DNA from 2 places in the Lentzea sokolovensis genome. Region 2 is predicted to be linked to the other one. Evidence: riboswitches for the same ligand, from Rfam matches in the RefSeq annotation. Region 2 holds a riboswitch; the other holds the start of a gene.
What was found. A riboswitch is a leader RNA that binds a small molecule or an ion and turns the genes downstream of it on or off. The one in region 2 is predicted to bind glycine.
Positions count from the first base shown of each region.

Region 1: it holds a riboswitch for glycine, as region 2 does, so the genes downstream of both, gcvT (glycine cleavage system aminomethyltransferase GcvT) here and gcvP (aminomethyl-transferring glycine dehydrogenase) in region 2, are expected to answer to the same signal.

Region 1 is NZ_JAXAVU010000010.1:285,681-293,154, forward strand. It holds gene SK854_RS23290 (DUF1295 domain-containing protein) at 1-21, opposite strand, end outside; gene SK854_RS23295 (cyclopropane-fatty-acyl-phospholipid synthase family protein) at 18-1,244, opposite strand; gene SK854_RS23300 (COG4315 family predicted lipoprotein) at 1,399-2,076, shown strand; gene glyA (serine hydroxymethyltransferase) at 2,243-3,508, opposite strand; gene gcvT (glycine cleavage system aminomethyltransferase GcvT) at 3,522-4,616, opposite strand; glycine riboswitch at 4,716-4,803, opposite strand; glycine riboswitch at 4,805-4,895, opposite strand; gene SK854_RS23315 (DUF3817 domain-containing protein) at 4,941-5,243, opposite strand; gene SK854_RS23320 (hypothetical protein) at 5,258-5,638, opposite strand; gene SK854_RS23325 (transcriptional regulator) at 5,811-6,302, opposite strand; gene SK854_RS23330 (hypothetical protein) at 6,467-6,646, opposite strand; gene SK854_RS23335 (CaiB/BaiF CoA transferase family protein) at 6,984-7,474, opposite strand, start outside.
Region 2 is NZ_JAXAVU010000013.1:128,607-136,080, reverse strand. It holds gene SK854_RS31845 (aldo/keto reductase) at 1-592, opposite strand, end outside; gene SK854_RS31840 (helix-turn-helix transcriptional regulator) at 580-1,551, opposite strand; gene SK854_RS31835 (DUF3224 domain-containing protein) at 1,601-1,978, shown strand; gene SK854_RS31830 (maleylpyruvate isomerase family mycothiol-dependent enzyme) at 1,981-2,640, shown strand; gene SK854_RS31825 (class I SAM-dependent methyltransferase) at 2,652-3,257, shown strand; gene SK854_RS31820 (hypothetical protein) at 3,270-3,452, shown strand; gene gcvP (aminomethyl-transferring glycine dehydrogenase) at 3,500-6,391, opposite strand; glycine riboswitch at 6,441-6,548, opposite strand; glycine riboswitch at 6,552-6,647, opposite strand; gene SK854_RS31810 (Clp protease N-terminal domain-containing protein) at 6,704-7,474, opposite strand, start outside.

The DNA of each region.
Region 1 (7,474 bases), on a different contig from region 2:
GAAGCTGATCAGGAAGCTCATCGGGCCACCAGCTCACGACGCACGCGCGGCATGCCGCTGCGGCCGTTCTCGCTCCTGCGCACCGCGAGGATCTGGTCCACGCCCATCCTGCCCTCCTCGAACGTCAGCGCGCCGCCCGCGAGGTACAGCCGCCAGACCCGCGCCTGTCCTTCGCCGACCAGGGCGACGACCTCGTCCCACCGCTCTTCGAGAGTCCGCGCCCACGCCCGCACGGTCCAAACGTAGTGCTCGCGCAACGCGTGCACGTCACGGATCTCCAGGCCGGCGCCTTCGAGGAAGCCGGTGGTGGCACTGACCGGGCGCATGTGCATGTCCGGCGCGACGTACGACTCGATGAACGCCCCGCCGCCGGGTGCGTTGTGGCCGCGCGACATCTGCTGAAGCAGCAGGCGTCCCTCGGGCTTGAGCAACCGGTACAGCGTCGAGGCGTACTCGGGGTAGTTGCTCTCGCCGACGTGCTCGCCCATCTCGATCGTGGAGATCGCGTCGAACGGTTCGCCGCTCACCTCGCGGTAGTCCTGCAACCGCACCTCGACGCGACCGGTCAGCCCCTCGGCCTCGATTCGGCCGAGGATGTGCGCGCGCTGCTGGGCGGAGATCGTCACGCCGGTCGCGTGCACGCCGTAGTGCTTCGCGGCGTGGATGATCATCGAACCCCATCCGCAGCCGACGTCGAGCAGGCGCATGCCCGGCCGCAGGTCGAGCTTGCGGCACACGAGGTCCAGCTTGTTGTGCTGCGCCTGCGCGACCGACTCGTCCTCGGACGTGAAGTACGCGCACGAGTAGGCCATGCTCGGATCGAGCACGAGCCGGTAGAAGTCGTTGCTCAGATCGTAGTGATGCGAAATGGCATCACGGTCACGGCTCTTCGTGTGCAGCGCGCCCCGCAGCCGTGCCTCCTCCTTCGGCGCGTCCGGGTTCGGCCCCAGCACTTTCAATCGCAATGCGAGTTTCGCGACCTCCGAGAGCCGAGGCCGCCGGGTCACTCCCCGCCGCACGAGCCCCCAGATCTGCGAGAGACCGGTCGCGAGGTCACCCTCGACGTCGAGCTCGCCGCTTACGTACGCGCGGGCGAGCCCCAGCTCGTTCGGACTCCAGACGAGCCTCCGCAACGCGTCGCGGGAGCGGATCACGAGCACCGTGCCGTCCTGCGGCCCGGCCACACTTCCGTCCCAGGCTCGAAATCCGATTGGCAACGGCGCGCCCAGCACCCGTTCGGCCATTCCCGCCAGCTGACCAGCGACGACCACCCTGCACCTCCTGCGTGACCTGGCTCCGCCAGACGTTCGAGACAGGACGAGGTTCGGTTCGTTTCTGAACCGAGACGCAACCCCGGCCGTATGGCCTGGATAGAGCGAACGGATGGACGAGGAGGACATGAGTGTGATCCGACGTAACCGCATTGCCATCGGGCTCGCCGCGGGACTGGCAGTTGTGCTGGGTCTGGGTGTCTGGAGCGCCACTGGCAGTGGCACGAACTCCAAGCCGGTGGCACAAACCGAAACCGATCTGGGCGTCCTCGGTGACTACGGCGACGTGGGTCAGCCCCCGGTACTCCAGGAGCCCGCACAGGCCCCCGAAGCCCCAGTTCAGCAGCAGGCCCCGGAAGTTCCGGCCGCGCAGCCCCCTGCGGCGCAGCCCCCCGCAGCAGCCCCGGTCAGCACGTTGAGGCTGGTCGGCAAGAGCGTGGACAAGATGGGCCAGGTCGTCCAGGACGGCGATGGCCGCACCCTTTACCGCTTCGACAAGGACGTTCCGAAGCCTGAAGGCAAGTCCAACTGCAACGACCAGTGCGCCGTGACGTGGCCGCCGATGCTGTCGGACACGATCCCGCAGCTGGAAGGCGTCGACTCGAAGCTGGTCTCGCTGATCACCCGCGCTGACGGCAAGAAGCAGGTCGCCATCGACGGCTGGGCTCTCTACACGTATTCGAAGGACCCGGCGCCGGGCAAGTGGGCCGGCCAGGGCATCGGCAACACGTGGTTCGTGATCCAGCCCAACGGCAAGCGCAACGTCGAGTGCCTCCCGCCTGGTGTGACGGTGCCGGCTGCGTAACCCCACAGCATCCCGTTAGGACGGTCCTTCTGAAACACACATCACCCTGACACGGTGAAACCCCGGCCCTGGGGAAGGGGCCGGGGTTCCCGTCGTTTCGCTCCAGGGTCACCCAAGCCGAAGGGGCGCCACCGGATCTCCGGTGGCGCCCCTTCGGTTTCTCGGATCAGAGCGTGGAGTACAGCGGGTGCTTCGCCGCCAGAACCTCAACGCGCGCACGCAGTTCGTCGATCGCCGCGCCCGGCTTCAGGGCCTCCGCGATCACGTCGGCGACCTCGATGAAGTCCACCTCGCCGAACCCGCGGGTGGCCAGCGCCGGCGTACCGATCCGCAGACCGGACGTCACCATCGGCGGACGCGGGTCGTTCGGAACGGCGTTGCGGTTGACCGTGATGCCGATCTGGTGCAGCACGTCCTCGGCCTGCTTGCCGTCGAGCTCGGAGTCGACCAGGTCGACGAGGACCAGGTGCACGTCCGTGCCGCCGGTCAGCACCTTCACGCCGGCCGCGGCGACGTCCGCCTGCGACAGCCGCTCGGCCAGGATCCGCGAACCCTCCAGCGTGCGACGCTGACGGTCGGCGAACTCCGGCGAGGCGGCGTGCTTGAACGCCACGGCCTTGGCCGCGATCACGTGCTCCAGCGGACCGCCCTGCTGGCCGGGGAACACCGCCGAGTTGATCTTCTTCGCGATGTCGGCGTCGTTCGACAGGATCACGCCGCCACGGGGACCGCCGAGGGTCTTGTGGGTCGTGGTCGTCGTGACGTGCGCGTGCGGCACGGGCGACGGGTGCAGGTCGGCGGCGACGAGGCCGGCGAAGTGCGCCATGTCGACCATCAGGTAGGCGTCGACCGAGTCCGCGATGCGGCGGAACTCGGCGAAGTCCAGCTGACGCGGGTACGCGGACCAGCCGGCGACGATCAGCTTCGGGCGGTGCTCGGTCGCCAGGCGCTCGACCTCGGCCATGTCGACGCGGCCGTCGGAGTCCGCGACGTGGTACGGCACGACGTTGTAGAGCTTGCCGGAGAAGTTGATGCGCATGCCGTGCGTCAGGTGACCGCCGTGCGCGAGGTCCAGGCCCAGGATCGTGTCGCCGGGCTGGAGCAGCGCGAACATCGCGGCCGCGTTGGCCTGCGCGCCCGAGTGCGGCTGAACGTTCGCGAAGCCCGCGCCGAAGAGCGACTTGATGCGCTCGATGGCGAGACGCTCGACGACGTCCACGTGCTCGCAGCCGCCGTAGTAGCGACGGCCGGGGTAGCCCTCGGCGTACTTGTTGGTGAGGACGGAGCCCTGGGCCTGCAGCACCGAGACGGGCGTGAAGTTCTCCGAGGCGATCATCTCGAGAGTGCCCTGCTGGCGCGCCAACTCGGCCGCAACGGCTTCGGCGACCTCGGGGTCGTACTCCGCGAGGGAAGCGTTGAACTGGTCGGACATCTGGAGAATCTCCCTACTTGGCGCGCTTGTAGAACGGAAGTGCGACGACCTCGACCGGCTGCTTCTTGCCGCGGACGTCGACCAGCAGTGAGGTGCCGGGCTCGGCACTGGCCCGCGACACGTAGGCCATGGCGACGGAGTAGCCGAGGGTCGGGGACAGCGCGCCCGACGTCACCTCGCCCACGACCTCGTCACCGTTGAGCACCGCGTAACCGTGGCGCGGGGCGCGGCGCTCGGGGGTCTTCAGTCCGACCAGGACCGAGTCCACCCCGGACTCGGCGACCTTGGCCAGCGCGTCGCGGCCGACGAAGTCGCCGGGCTTGTCGAGCTTCACGACCCGGCCCAGGTTCGCGTTGTACGGCGTCAGCGACGTCGTGAGCTCGTTGCCGTACAAGGGCATTCCGGCTTCGAGGCGCAACGTGTCGCGGCAGCCCAGGCCGCACGGCTTGAGCTCGTGCGCCTCACCCGCGGACAGCAGCGCCGCCCAGACGGCCGGGGCATCGGCGGGCGCGACGAAGAGCTCGAAGCCCTCCTCGCCCGTGTAGCCCGTGCGCGCGAGCAACGCTTCGACACCGGCCACGGTGGAAGGGTACGAGGCGTAGTACTTGACTGACGCCAGATCCGTCTCGGTCAGGCCGGACAGGATCTCGACCGACTTCGGGCCCTGGATCGCGATCAACGCGTAGTCGGTCGACTTGTCCGTGACGACGGTGTCGAAACCGGCGGCGCGCTCGACGAGGGCCTCGGCGACGACAAGAGCGTTGGAGGCGTTCGCGACGACCATGAACTCCTCGTCGCCCAGGCGGTACACGATCAGGTCGTCCAGCACGCCGCCGTCGGCCTGGGTGATCATCGTGTAGCGGGCCTTGCCGACGGCCAGCGCGGAGATGTGGCCGACCAGCGCGTAGTCGAGAGCCTCGCCCGCCTGCGGTCCGGTCAGGACGATCTCACCCATGTGCGTGAGGTCGAACAGGCCCGCGGTGGTGCGCACCGCGTGGTGCTCGGCGAGTTCGGACGAGTAGCGCAGCGGCATCCGCCAGCCCGCGAAGTCGGTGAACATCGCGCCGAGCTGCTCGTGCTCGGCGTTCAGAGGCGTGAGGCGGGACATCAGAACGCTCCTCCAGGGTGCGCCGAAGAGCCGGACGCGGCCGGCTGAGGCATCAGAAGAATGACACGGTCCATCGGAGACTCCTCACTAGAGCGAGCCTCCCCCTCTGTCATGAGCCTGAGAGCTTCACCACCGAAGTGGCTTGCACCGTGGGCGAGGCTGCCGAGCAGCCTGCTTTCCAGAGTTGCCTTCGTCGCGCGGTACCTGTGCCTGAGAGATTCCGGGGAGGGATTGCTCCTTCGGCGCCCCTGCTGGAGGGGTCTCTTCCGCGCGACATCGACGGCCGTGTTCAGTTGGTAGCCCCAGACGCTAGCAGGCCAAACGTCACAGCGGCACGCCCTGCGCCGTCTTCTCGACCACCTTGCGCTCCGCCCAGAACGACAGGAACGGGACCGTGCCGGCGAGCAGCACCAGCAGGGTGCCCTTGATCGACCAGCGGAGCTTGAGCGCCAGGTCGACGGAAATCACCAGGTAGATGGCGTAGAGGAAGCCGTGGATCGGGCCGACGACCTTCATCGCGCCACCCATGTCCGCGGCGTACTTGAGCACCATGGCCACGACCAGGAGCAGCAGGAAGACTCCGACCACGTAAGCCATGACCCTGAACCGGGTCAACGCACCCTTCATCTGCCCGCCTTCGCTCAACGACCGTCCCGCGCGTTGAGGTTCGCGAGCATGCGGTTGTAGGCCGCGAGCTCCGCGTCTTCTTCGTCGTCGAAGTGCTCGACAGGCGCGGGTTTGACGGCGTCAACGGTAGCCATCGGCTTCGGGGCGGCCGCAACCGGCTCGGGTGCGAGATCCGCGTCACTGTTCTGGCGCGCCAAACGACGGAACCGCCACACCATGAAGAGGGGGAAGAGGCCGAAGAGCGGCCACTGGAGCACGTACCCGAGGTTCTGGAACGTGCCGCTGGCGGACTCGAAGCGCTGCCACTGCCACCACGCGAGTCCGCAACAGGCGACCAACGCCGCCAGACAGGCGAACGCGATCAGCACTCGTTGGGGGGTAAGGAGGCCGCGCACGACCCCAAGACTACTTGGGTGAGGCCTCCTGACGGAGGCCACCCCGTGGGGGATCCGGGGGCTTGCCCCCGGCTGGGGCGTGGGGGCTTGGCCCCCACAAAACACGCGAAGCGATCGAGGTGAGCGCATTCCGCGAACATGGGGGCCCCAATCGTGGAGCCCCGTTCCCGACCTACGCCACGCCGTCTCGGCGCTGCCTCTGCAGACGAGCAACGCACCAGGCCGCGGCGGAGCCACGACGAAGGTGCTGGAGAACCGTCATCGGTCCCAGGCGCCTCCCGAGATCGGCAGGAGACAGGCCGGCCGCGCGGTAGTCGAGCGCGCGCTGGTCCAACGGGCTGATGCCCGCGTCCCACCACTGCTCGGCCTCGGCGACGTCGCCCACCAGCTGCCAGTAGCTCGCCGCGGCGGCGAGCAGTGCCTCGGGTGCCTCCGGCGCCCGCTTGCGCATCGCGGCCACGTAGGCCGGATCCGCAGAGTCGACCTTGACCAAGCCACGCGACCCGCTCCTGCCTCCCCGCTGCACGGGGATGCCTGGCGCCGAGGGGGGAGCCTCCGCGAGCCACGCGTTCTTGATCCGGTTCACCTCCTGCATCTCTGCGTCGTCAGACCGTTCAGCCGCCCACTGCTGCAACAGCTCGTGGACCCCGGAGTCCTCGACCATATGTGCCTCCTCGTCGGTCGGGGATCGGCCATTGCAGCGGAAGGTATTCGGTAGGTCTGACAATCGCCAGACCCTGAATCCCCAGAACACCCGTTACCAGTGCGTGATTGGCCTCATTCCACCCATCCGGCTCAACGCAGACGGCCGAAGATCACTCAACGTCACTAGCTGATCGGGGTGGCCGTGCCGAAGAGGCTCCTGACGAAGGTGATGATCGACTCCGCGCCGTCCCGCAGCCAGCCGAGAGCCGTCTGGACCGCCGAAGCGGACTCTTCTGGCCGGGTGATCAGGAGGAACAGCACCAGCGCGACGCCCGCCAGCACTAGCACCTTCTTGAGGTTCACAGGTACCTCTCCGTCCGTGTGGTTCACCGGTCAGGCGGCGGACCGCCCGTGTCACCCGTCATGGTCCCTCATTCACCCTTGCGATGAACAACGACCACGCCCAAGTCATCCCAGGATCCACCAGCGACGCACGCCTGCACGACGGCCAACGTCACCCGAATGGCGGCTAAAGACGGGCCTCAACAGCGCCGATGTCCTGGGCACGAGGTGAACACGGACTCCCTCGCATCCCACAGCTTGGAAGAGAGACTGTTGCACCGGGGCTCACCCGGATGCCGAACTCACCCCATCACGCACCGTCACGCCTTCGTGGCGCTATTAATGCGCACCCGAGCATTCATCCAATTACTCCAGACCGCCGCAGTTCCATAATTCGGCCGTCCGCCACACCCATGTCGGCAAGCACTTCCCGGGTGTTCACCCCGACGGGAACCGGTGCTGTCGGAACCGCCGCGGGAGTGCGGTCGAACCGGGGCGCCGGAGCCGGGTGCGGAGCACCGGACACGTCCACGAACGCGGCACGCGCCTCGTTGTACGGATGCCGCGCCGCTTCAGCGGGGGTCAGCACCGGAGCCAGGCAGGCGTCCGTGTCCCGCGCGAGGTCCGCCCACTCGTCCCGCGGCCGGGTCTTCACCGCCGCCGCGATGCGCTCCCGCAGCTCAGGCCAGTTCGCCGGATCGTTGCGCGAGGGCGCGTCCTCCAGGCCCAGCACGCGCACCAGGTCGGCGTAGAACTTCTCCTCCAGCGCACCCACCGCCACGTACTGCCCGTCGGCGGCCTCGTAGACGTCGTAGAACGGCACTCCACCGTCGAGCATGTTCTCGCCGC
Region 2 (7,474 bases):
CGACGATGTCGGGCTCGCGCAGCAACGCGCCCTGCCCGAGCGGCGACCACGCCTCGGTGACGATGCGGTGCGTCACGTGCACCTTGCGCATCTCTTCCTGTTGCAGCAACGGATGCAGCTCGATCTGGTTCACCGCCGGAGTGGTCGGGAACTCGTCGAACAGCCGCTGCAGGTGCGCGGTGTGGAAGTTGGACACGCCGATCGCGCGTACGCGGCCGTCGGCGTAGAGCCGTTCCAGCGCACGCCACGTCTCGGCGTACAGGTCGCGTTTGGGCGTCGGCCAGTGGATGAGGTAGAGGTCGAGCACGTCGCGGCGCAGGCGCCGCATGCTCTCGTCGAAGGCGCGCAGCGTGGAGTCGTGGCCCTGGTCGGCGTTCCACAGCTTGGTCGTGATGAACAGGTCGGGGACGCCGGCGATGGCGTCGCCGACACCGGACTCGTTTCCGTAGGCGGCAGCGGTGTCGATGCTGCGGTAGCCGGCCTCGATGGCGGTCGTGACCGCGCCGGCCACCTGCTGCTCCGGCACCTGGTAGACGCCGAAGCCGAGTTGAGGGATCCGTACTCCGTTGTTCAACGCAATCAGCGGAACCATGCGGGTAGCTTCGCATCGTTGTAGACGTCCTGCATCGCCTTGATTGTTTCGACGAGTTCTCGTCTTACTTCGTTTGGCGCCAAGACTTCCACGTCCGCACCGAATTTGAGCAGGTCAGCGAAGACGTGCCGGTGCGACTCCGTGGGGAAGCCGAACTCCTCACCAGGTTCCGGTGCGGCGTCTCGAATGACGCGGGCCTGGTAGCCGCTGAGCAGGTACTGGGACTTGTCGAGTCCGGCACGCGTCATGCGGACCGTGACGCGTTCGCCGTACATGCGGGCCTCGAACTCCAGCGACCACTCCGCCCAGTACTGCGCGAGGTCGAACTCTCCAGGACGTTCGAACGAGTCCTGTGTGGCCTGAAGGGACAGCACGCGCGAGACGCGGTAGGTGCGGCCGCTGCCGACGAAGTACCAGGTGCCCGCCTTCAGCACGAGTCCGTACGGGTCGACCTCGCGTTCGACGGTCTGGTTGCCCCAACGCTGGTAGGTCATCCGCACGCGCCGTTGCTCCCACACTGCGTCCGCGATCGTGGCGAGGTGCTCGGTCGGTTCGTCGCCGCGGAACCACGTCGGGGTGTCGAGGTGGAACCGCTGCCGGATCTGGTCGGCCCGGTCGCGCAGTTCGGTCGGCAGCGCGGCGAGGAGCTTGAGCTGGGCGGCGGCCGCGAACTCCCCCAGCCCCAGCGCCTCGGCGGGTCCGGGCAGCCCGGCGAGGAACAGCGACTGCGCCTCGTCGGTCGTCAGGCCGGTCAGCCGGGTGCGGTAGCCGTCGACCAGCTGGTAACCGCCGGCCGGACCCCGGTCGGCGTAGATCGGGATGCCGGAAGCCGAGAGGGCCTCGACGTCGCGGTAGATCGTGCGCGGCGAGACCTCCAGTTCGGACGCCAGCTCGTCGGCCGTCATCCGGCCCCGGGACTGCAGGAGCAGGAGGACCTGGAGGAGCCTGCCGGATTTCATTCCTCAAACCTGACACGATCTGTCAGGAATAGCCAGCAGAGTGGTCCGCATGAAGGCAACCGGAACCATCGAAGTGAAGAGCTGGGACGAGAAGACCTGGGACGGCCGGTCCTACAAGGAGGTCGAGGGACGCAAGCTGACCGAGGCGCACGTCCAGTTCGGCTACACGGGCGACGTCAGCGGCGTCGGCAGCTGCCGGTACCTCATGTACTACGGCGACGACGTGGCGTGGACGACCGCGCTGGAGGAGATCGTGGCCGACGAGGGCACGCTGGTGCTGCGGCACGTCGGCGCGTACCGGTCCTCTGTGGAGGCCGTCATCGAGATCGTCGACGGCACCGGGAAGTACCTGAACGCGCGAGGTGCGGTGACGGTGGACTGGGCGGAGGATGGCAACGGCACCTACACCCTGGAGTACGAGGTCTGACGATGACCAACGCCCCCGTCTACGACGCGGCCAAGACCCGGATCACCTCACTCGTCGAGGGGCGTGATCCGCAGACGCCGGTCGCGGCGACGCCCGGCTGGTCGGTCAAGGACGTGGTGGCGCACCTCGCCGGCGGTCTGCGCGACTTCGCGGACCGCCGGTTCGACGGCGTCGAGTCCGGCGAGTGGGGAGAACGGCAGGTCCGCGACCGCCGCGACAACTCGCTGCAGGACGCCTTCGCCGAGTGGGACGCGAACCTCGCGCTGGTCCAGCCGTTGTTCGACACCCCGATGGGGCCGATCCTCGTGTCCGAGGTGATCGCGCACGAGCACGACCTCCGCGCGGCGCTGGGGGTTCCGGGCGATCGGGACGGCGTGGAGGTGCGGGCGGCGCTGGTGCGGCCGTTGCAGGAGCTCGACCAGCGGATGCGGGAGAACGACGTGCCGGCGTTGCGGATCACGCTGGAGCACGGGGACCGCGTCCTGGGGCACGGCGAGCCGGTCGGGACGTTGCGGACCACGTCGTTCGAGCTGATGCGGGCCATCGGCGGGCGGCGGTCGGCCGACCAGATCAAGGCCATGGACTGGGACGGCGATCCGGACACGTGGATCGCCGCGCTGGCACTCTTCGGGCGGCACCGCCCGGAGCCGTTCGAGGAGTAACTTCCCTCGGCGTGAGCGACTGGTTGACGGACACACGCGACTCCTACGACACGGTCTCGGTCAGCTATGCCGAGCAAACGCGCGATCTCCTGGACGGCCTCCCGCACCTGCGGGCGGCGCTGCGGTTGTTCGCCGAGGAGGTGCGCGGGCCCGTCGCGGACGTCGGCTGCGGGCCCGGTGCCATCACGGCGCTCCTGAACGGGCTCGGCGTGGACGCGTTCGGGATCGACCTCTCCCCCGCGATGATCTCGCTGGCCCGGCGGAACCATCCCGGGCTGCGGTTCGAGGTGGGGTCGATGACCGAGCCGCTCGGCGACTCGGTCGGCGGGATCATCGCCTGGTGGTCGCTGATCCACGTGCCGGACGACGAGGTGCCGGCCGTCTTCGAGCACTTCCACCGGGCGTTGCGGCCGGACGGGTTGCTGCAGCTCGGTTTTCACGTCGGCGACGAGTCACGGCTGAAGACGCAGGGCTACGGCGGGCATCCGATGCGCGTGCACGTTCATCTGCGCAAGCCCGAGCGCGTGGCGGAGTGGCTGCGGGAGGCGGGGTTCACCGTCGAGGCGCAGTGGTTGCTGGGCACCGACGGCGCGGTCCTGTTCGCGCGGCGCGGGTGAGACGATCTGACCGTGTCAGATGAACAGACGTGTCAGCGGTGCGGCGAGACGGTCGAGCTGGAACGGGAAGACTTCGAGCTCTTCGAGCGAATGCACCCCGACTGCTTCCACTTCGCGTTCGAGCACGACCTGAACAAGCCGGGCCTGAGCGTGGACGAGAACTGCGGCGACGACGCCTGCCCCGTCGGGGCATGAGAAAACGGGCGCACCCCCGAGCGCGCCCGTTTTCTCACTGACTCAGATCAGCTGCTGTACGCCTCGAGCGGCGGGCAGGAGCAGACCAGGTTGCGGTCACCCTTCGCGCCGTCGATGCGGCGGACGGGCGGCCAGATCTTCGGAGCACCGGTACCGGCCGGGTACACGGCCTCCTCGCGGGTGTACGGGTGGTTCCACTCGCCGACGGTCACGCAGGCCGCGGTGTGCGGGGCGTTGCGCAGCGGGTTGTCCTCGACGGGCCAGTCGCCGGCGCCGACGCGGTCGATCTCGTGCTTGATGGCGATCATGGCGTCGATGAACCTGTCGATCTCGGCCAGGTCCTCGGACTCGGTCGGCTCGACCATCAGCGTGCCGGCGACCGGGAACGACATGGTCGGGGCGTGCAGGCCGTAGTCCGCGAGGCGCTTGGCCACGTCGTCCACCGTCACGCCGGTGGCCTTGGTGATCGGGCGCAGGTCGAGGATGCACTCGTGGGCCACGAAGCCGCCCTCGCCGGTGTAGAGGACCGGGTAGTGCTCGTCGAGGCGGCGGGCCACGTAGTTCGCGGCGGCCACCGCGGTCAGGGTCGCGCGGCGCAGGCCGTCGCCGCCCATCATGCGCACGTACGCCCACGAGATCGGCAGGATCGACGCGGAACCCCACGGGGCGCCCGAGATCGGGCCGACGCCGGTGGCCGGTCCCGCCGTCGGCTGCAGCGGGTGGTTCGGCAGGAACGGGGCGAGGTGGGACTTCACGCCGATCGGGCCGACGCCGGGACCACCGCCGCCGTGCGGGATGCAGAACGTCTTGTGCAGGTTCAGGTGCGAGACGTCCGAGCCGAACTTGCCGTAGCGGGCCAGGCCGATCAACGCGTTGAGGTTCGCGCCGTCGACGTACACCTGGCCGCCCGCGTCGTGGACCAGGCCGCAGACCTCGCGGACGGTGTCCTCGTACACGCCGTGGGTCGACGGGTAGGTGATCATGATCGCGGCGAGGTCGTCGGCGTGCTCCGCGACCGTCGTGCGCAGGTGGCCCATGTCGATGTTGCCCTTGTCGTCGCACTTCACGACGACGACGCGCATGCCGGCCATGACGGCGGACGCGGCGTTGGTGCCGTGCGCGGACGACGGGATCAGGCAGACGTCGCGGTCGGCGTTGCCGTTCGCGCGGTGGTAGGCGCGGATCGCCAGCAGACCGGCGAACTCACCCTGCGAACCGGCGTTGGGCTGCAACGACACCGCGTCGTAGCCGGTGACCTCGGCGAGCCACTCCTCCAGGTCGGACACGATCTTCAGCAGACCCTTGGCGTCCTCGGCGGGCGCGAACGGGTGCAGCGTCGAGAACTCCGGCCACGTGATGGACTCCATCTCCGCGGTGGCGTTCAGCTTCATCGTGCAGGAACCGAGCGGGATCATGCTGCGGTCCAGCGCGACGTCCTTGTCGGACAGCGCGCGCAGGTAGCGCAGCAGCGCGGTCTCGGAGCGGTGCGCGTGGAAGACCGGGTGGGTCAGGTAGTCCGAGGTGCGGCGCAGGTCGCCCGGGATGCCGTCGGCGGTGTCGGCGTCGATCGCGTCCACATCGGACCCGGTGACACCGAAGGCCTCCCACACGGCGACGATGTGTGCGCGCGTGGTCTTCTCGTCGCAAGCGATTGCCACGACGTCCTCGTCGACCTTGCGGAGGTTGATGCCGGCCTCGCGAGCCTTCTCGACGACGGCGGCGGCCTCACCGGGAACGCGGACCTGGACGGTGTCGAAGAACTCGCCGTGCACGACGTCGAGACCGGCCTCGCACAGGCCCGTGGCGAGCACGGTGGCCAGGCGGTGCACGCGGGTCGCGATCGACCGCAGGCCCTCGGGACCGTGGTAGACGGCGTACATGGACGCGATCACGGCCAGCAGCACCTGCGCGGTGCAGATGTTCGACGTGGCCTTCTCACGGCGGATGTGCTGCTCACGCGTCTGCAGCGCGAGCCGGTAGGCCAGCGAGCCGTCGGAGTCGACGGAGACACCGACGAGACGGCCGGGCAGCTGACGCTCCAGACCGGACCGGACGGCCATGTAGCCGGCGTGCGGGCCGCCGAAGCCGATCGGCACGCCGAAGCGCTGCGTGGTGCCGACGACGACGTCCGCGCCGATCTCGCCCGGCGCGCGCAGCAGCGTCAGCGCCAGCAGGTCGGCGACGACGACGGCCTGCGCGCCGGCGGCGTGGATCTCCTCGATCAACGCGGCCTGGTCGCGCACGACGCCGGAGGCGCCGGGGTAGGACAGCAGCACGCCGTAGAAGTCGCCGCCCAGGCCGAGGCCCTCGATGCCCTGCGACAGGTCGGCGACGACGATCTCGATGCCCAGCGGCTCGGCGCGCGTCTCGATGACGGCCAGCGTCTGCGGCAGCGTGTCGGCGTCGATGACGAACTTGTTCGACTTGGACTTGCCGGCGCGGCGCACCAGCGTCATCGCCTCGGCGGCGGCGGTCGACTCGTCCAGCATGGACGCGTTCGCGACCGGCAGGCCGGTCAGGTCGCCGACCATGGTCTGGAAGTTCAGCAGCGCCTCGAGACGGCCCTGCGAGATCTCCGGCTGGTACGGCGTGTACGCGGTGTACCAGGCAGGCGACTCGAGAACGTTGCGCAGGATCACGCCCGGCGTCACGGTGTCGTAGTAGCCGAGGCCGATCATCTGCGTCATCGGGCGGTTCTGCGACGCGAGCTCACGCAGCTCCGCGAGCGCCTCGGTCTCGGTGGCCGGAGCGGGCAGGTCCAGCACGAGGTCGCGCTCGTGGATGGACGAAGGCACCGCGTGCTGCGCGAGCTCCTCGAGCGACCCGACGCCGATGACGTCGAGGATGCGCGCGAGTTCGGCGGGGCGCGGACCGACGTGGCGGTCGGCGAACGGGGTGCCGTGCTCGAGAGCTGCGAGCGGAATGCGGTCCTGCGTCATCAAACGCCTCCGGGGGGCTGCGGGCACACGTGTCCTGGTGCCCTCCCCGCTCTGTCCGTACCCCGAAGGGCGCCTGAGAGGTTCACCCACCGGTCAGGATGGGCTTTCACCGTCGGCGGGATCCCCAGAAGAACATCTGGCGATCCACTTTCCAGAGGCGTCTCGCTCGGCGGTCCTGGATGCCTGAGAGGTTCCCGGGGAGGGACTTGCTCCTTCGGCGCCGGGCTCGAAACCCGGTCTCTCCCGCCAGAGTTCAGCGACTACCCGAGAAGAATACCCGCAGGCAGCCCCGCTAGTCCCCAGGGACGCGACCTACATCTCAGTGCCAAGACCGGACAACGCTCCGGACAGCGGGTCAGAAGGGTCGTCACGCAACGCCACCAGCAGGTGCGTGGTGCCCACGACGTCGTCTCCGCGCCGGGCCGCGACGAGCTTCGCGCGTTCCATCGCACGCTCCACCTTGCCGCCGCTGACGGGTAACGCGGCCGGGTCGATCCCCGCCTCGCGCAACGCCGCCGCCCCGCCCGACTCGAACTCCGGCTTCAGCTTCCTGCCCGCCACCTTCAGCTGGCGGTCGACCGTCAGCACCGCCTCCACCAGATCCCGAGACGAGACGTCTCGTCTCGCGGCCACGGCCAGCCGTCCTGCCTCGTTGCGCACGACGGTCAGCACCGGACCGCCCAGTCCCTGGCCGCGGGCGATCCAGCGCATCAGCCAGCGCACGTACCCGCCGCCGGACTCCCCTTCCAACGCTCCCGCCTTGCGCAGCAACCGCACGGCGGGCGCTTCCTCGATCTCCGCGTGGGTTCGCGCGGCATCCGCTCGCACAGCGGCGGCCGTCGCGTCGACGTCCACTCCGCGCAGCACGAACAGGTCGGCGGCACGACCGGAACCCTGCTCCAGCAACGCCAGCGAGAGGTGGGTGGTGGTCAGCACGCCGTCACCGGCCTGGGCGAACGCCGAGAGCAGACACTCCTCCAGCGCACGGCTGACGGGCGGCACGGTCTCGACGTCAAGGCGGTCGCAGGCGACGTTCACCAACGCCGTGACGTCAGGATGAGCCTCGGGAACGACGCCACCGTC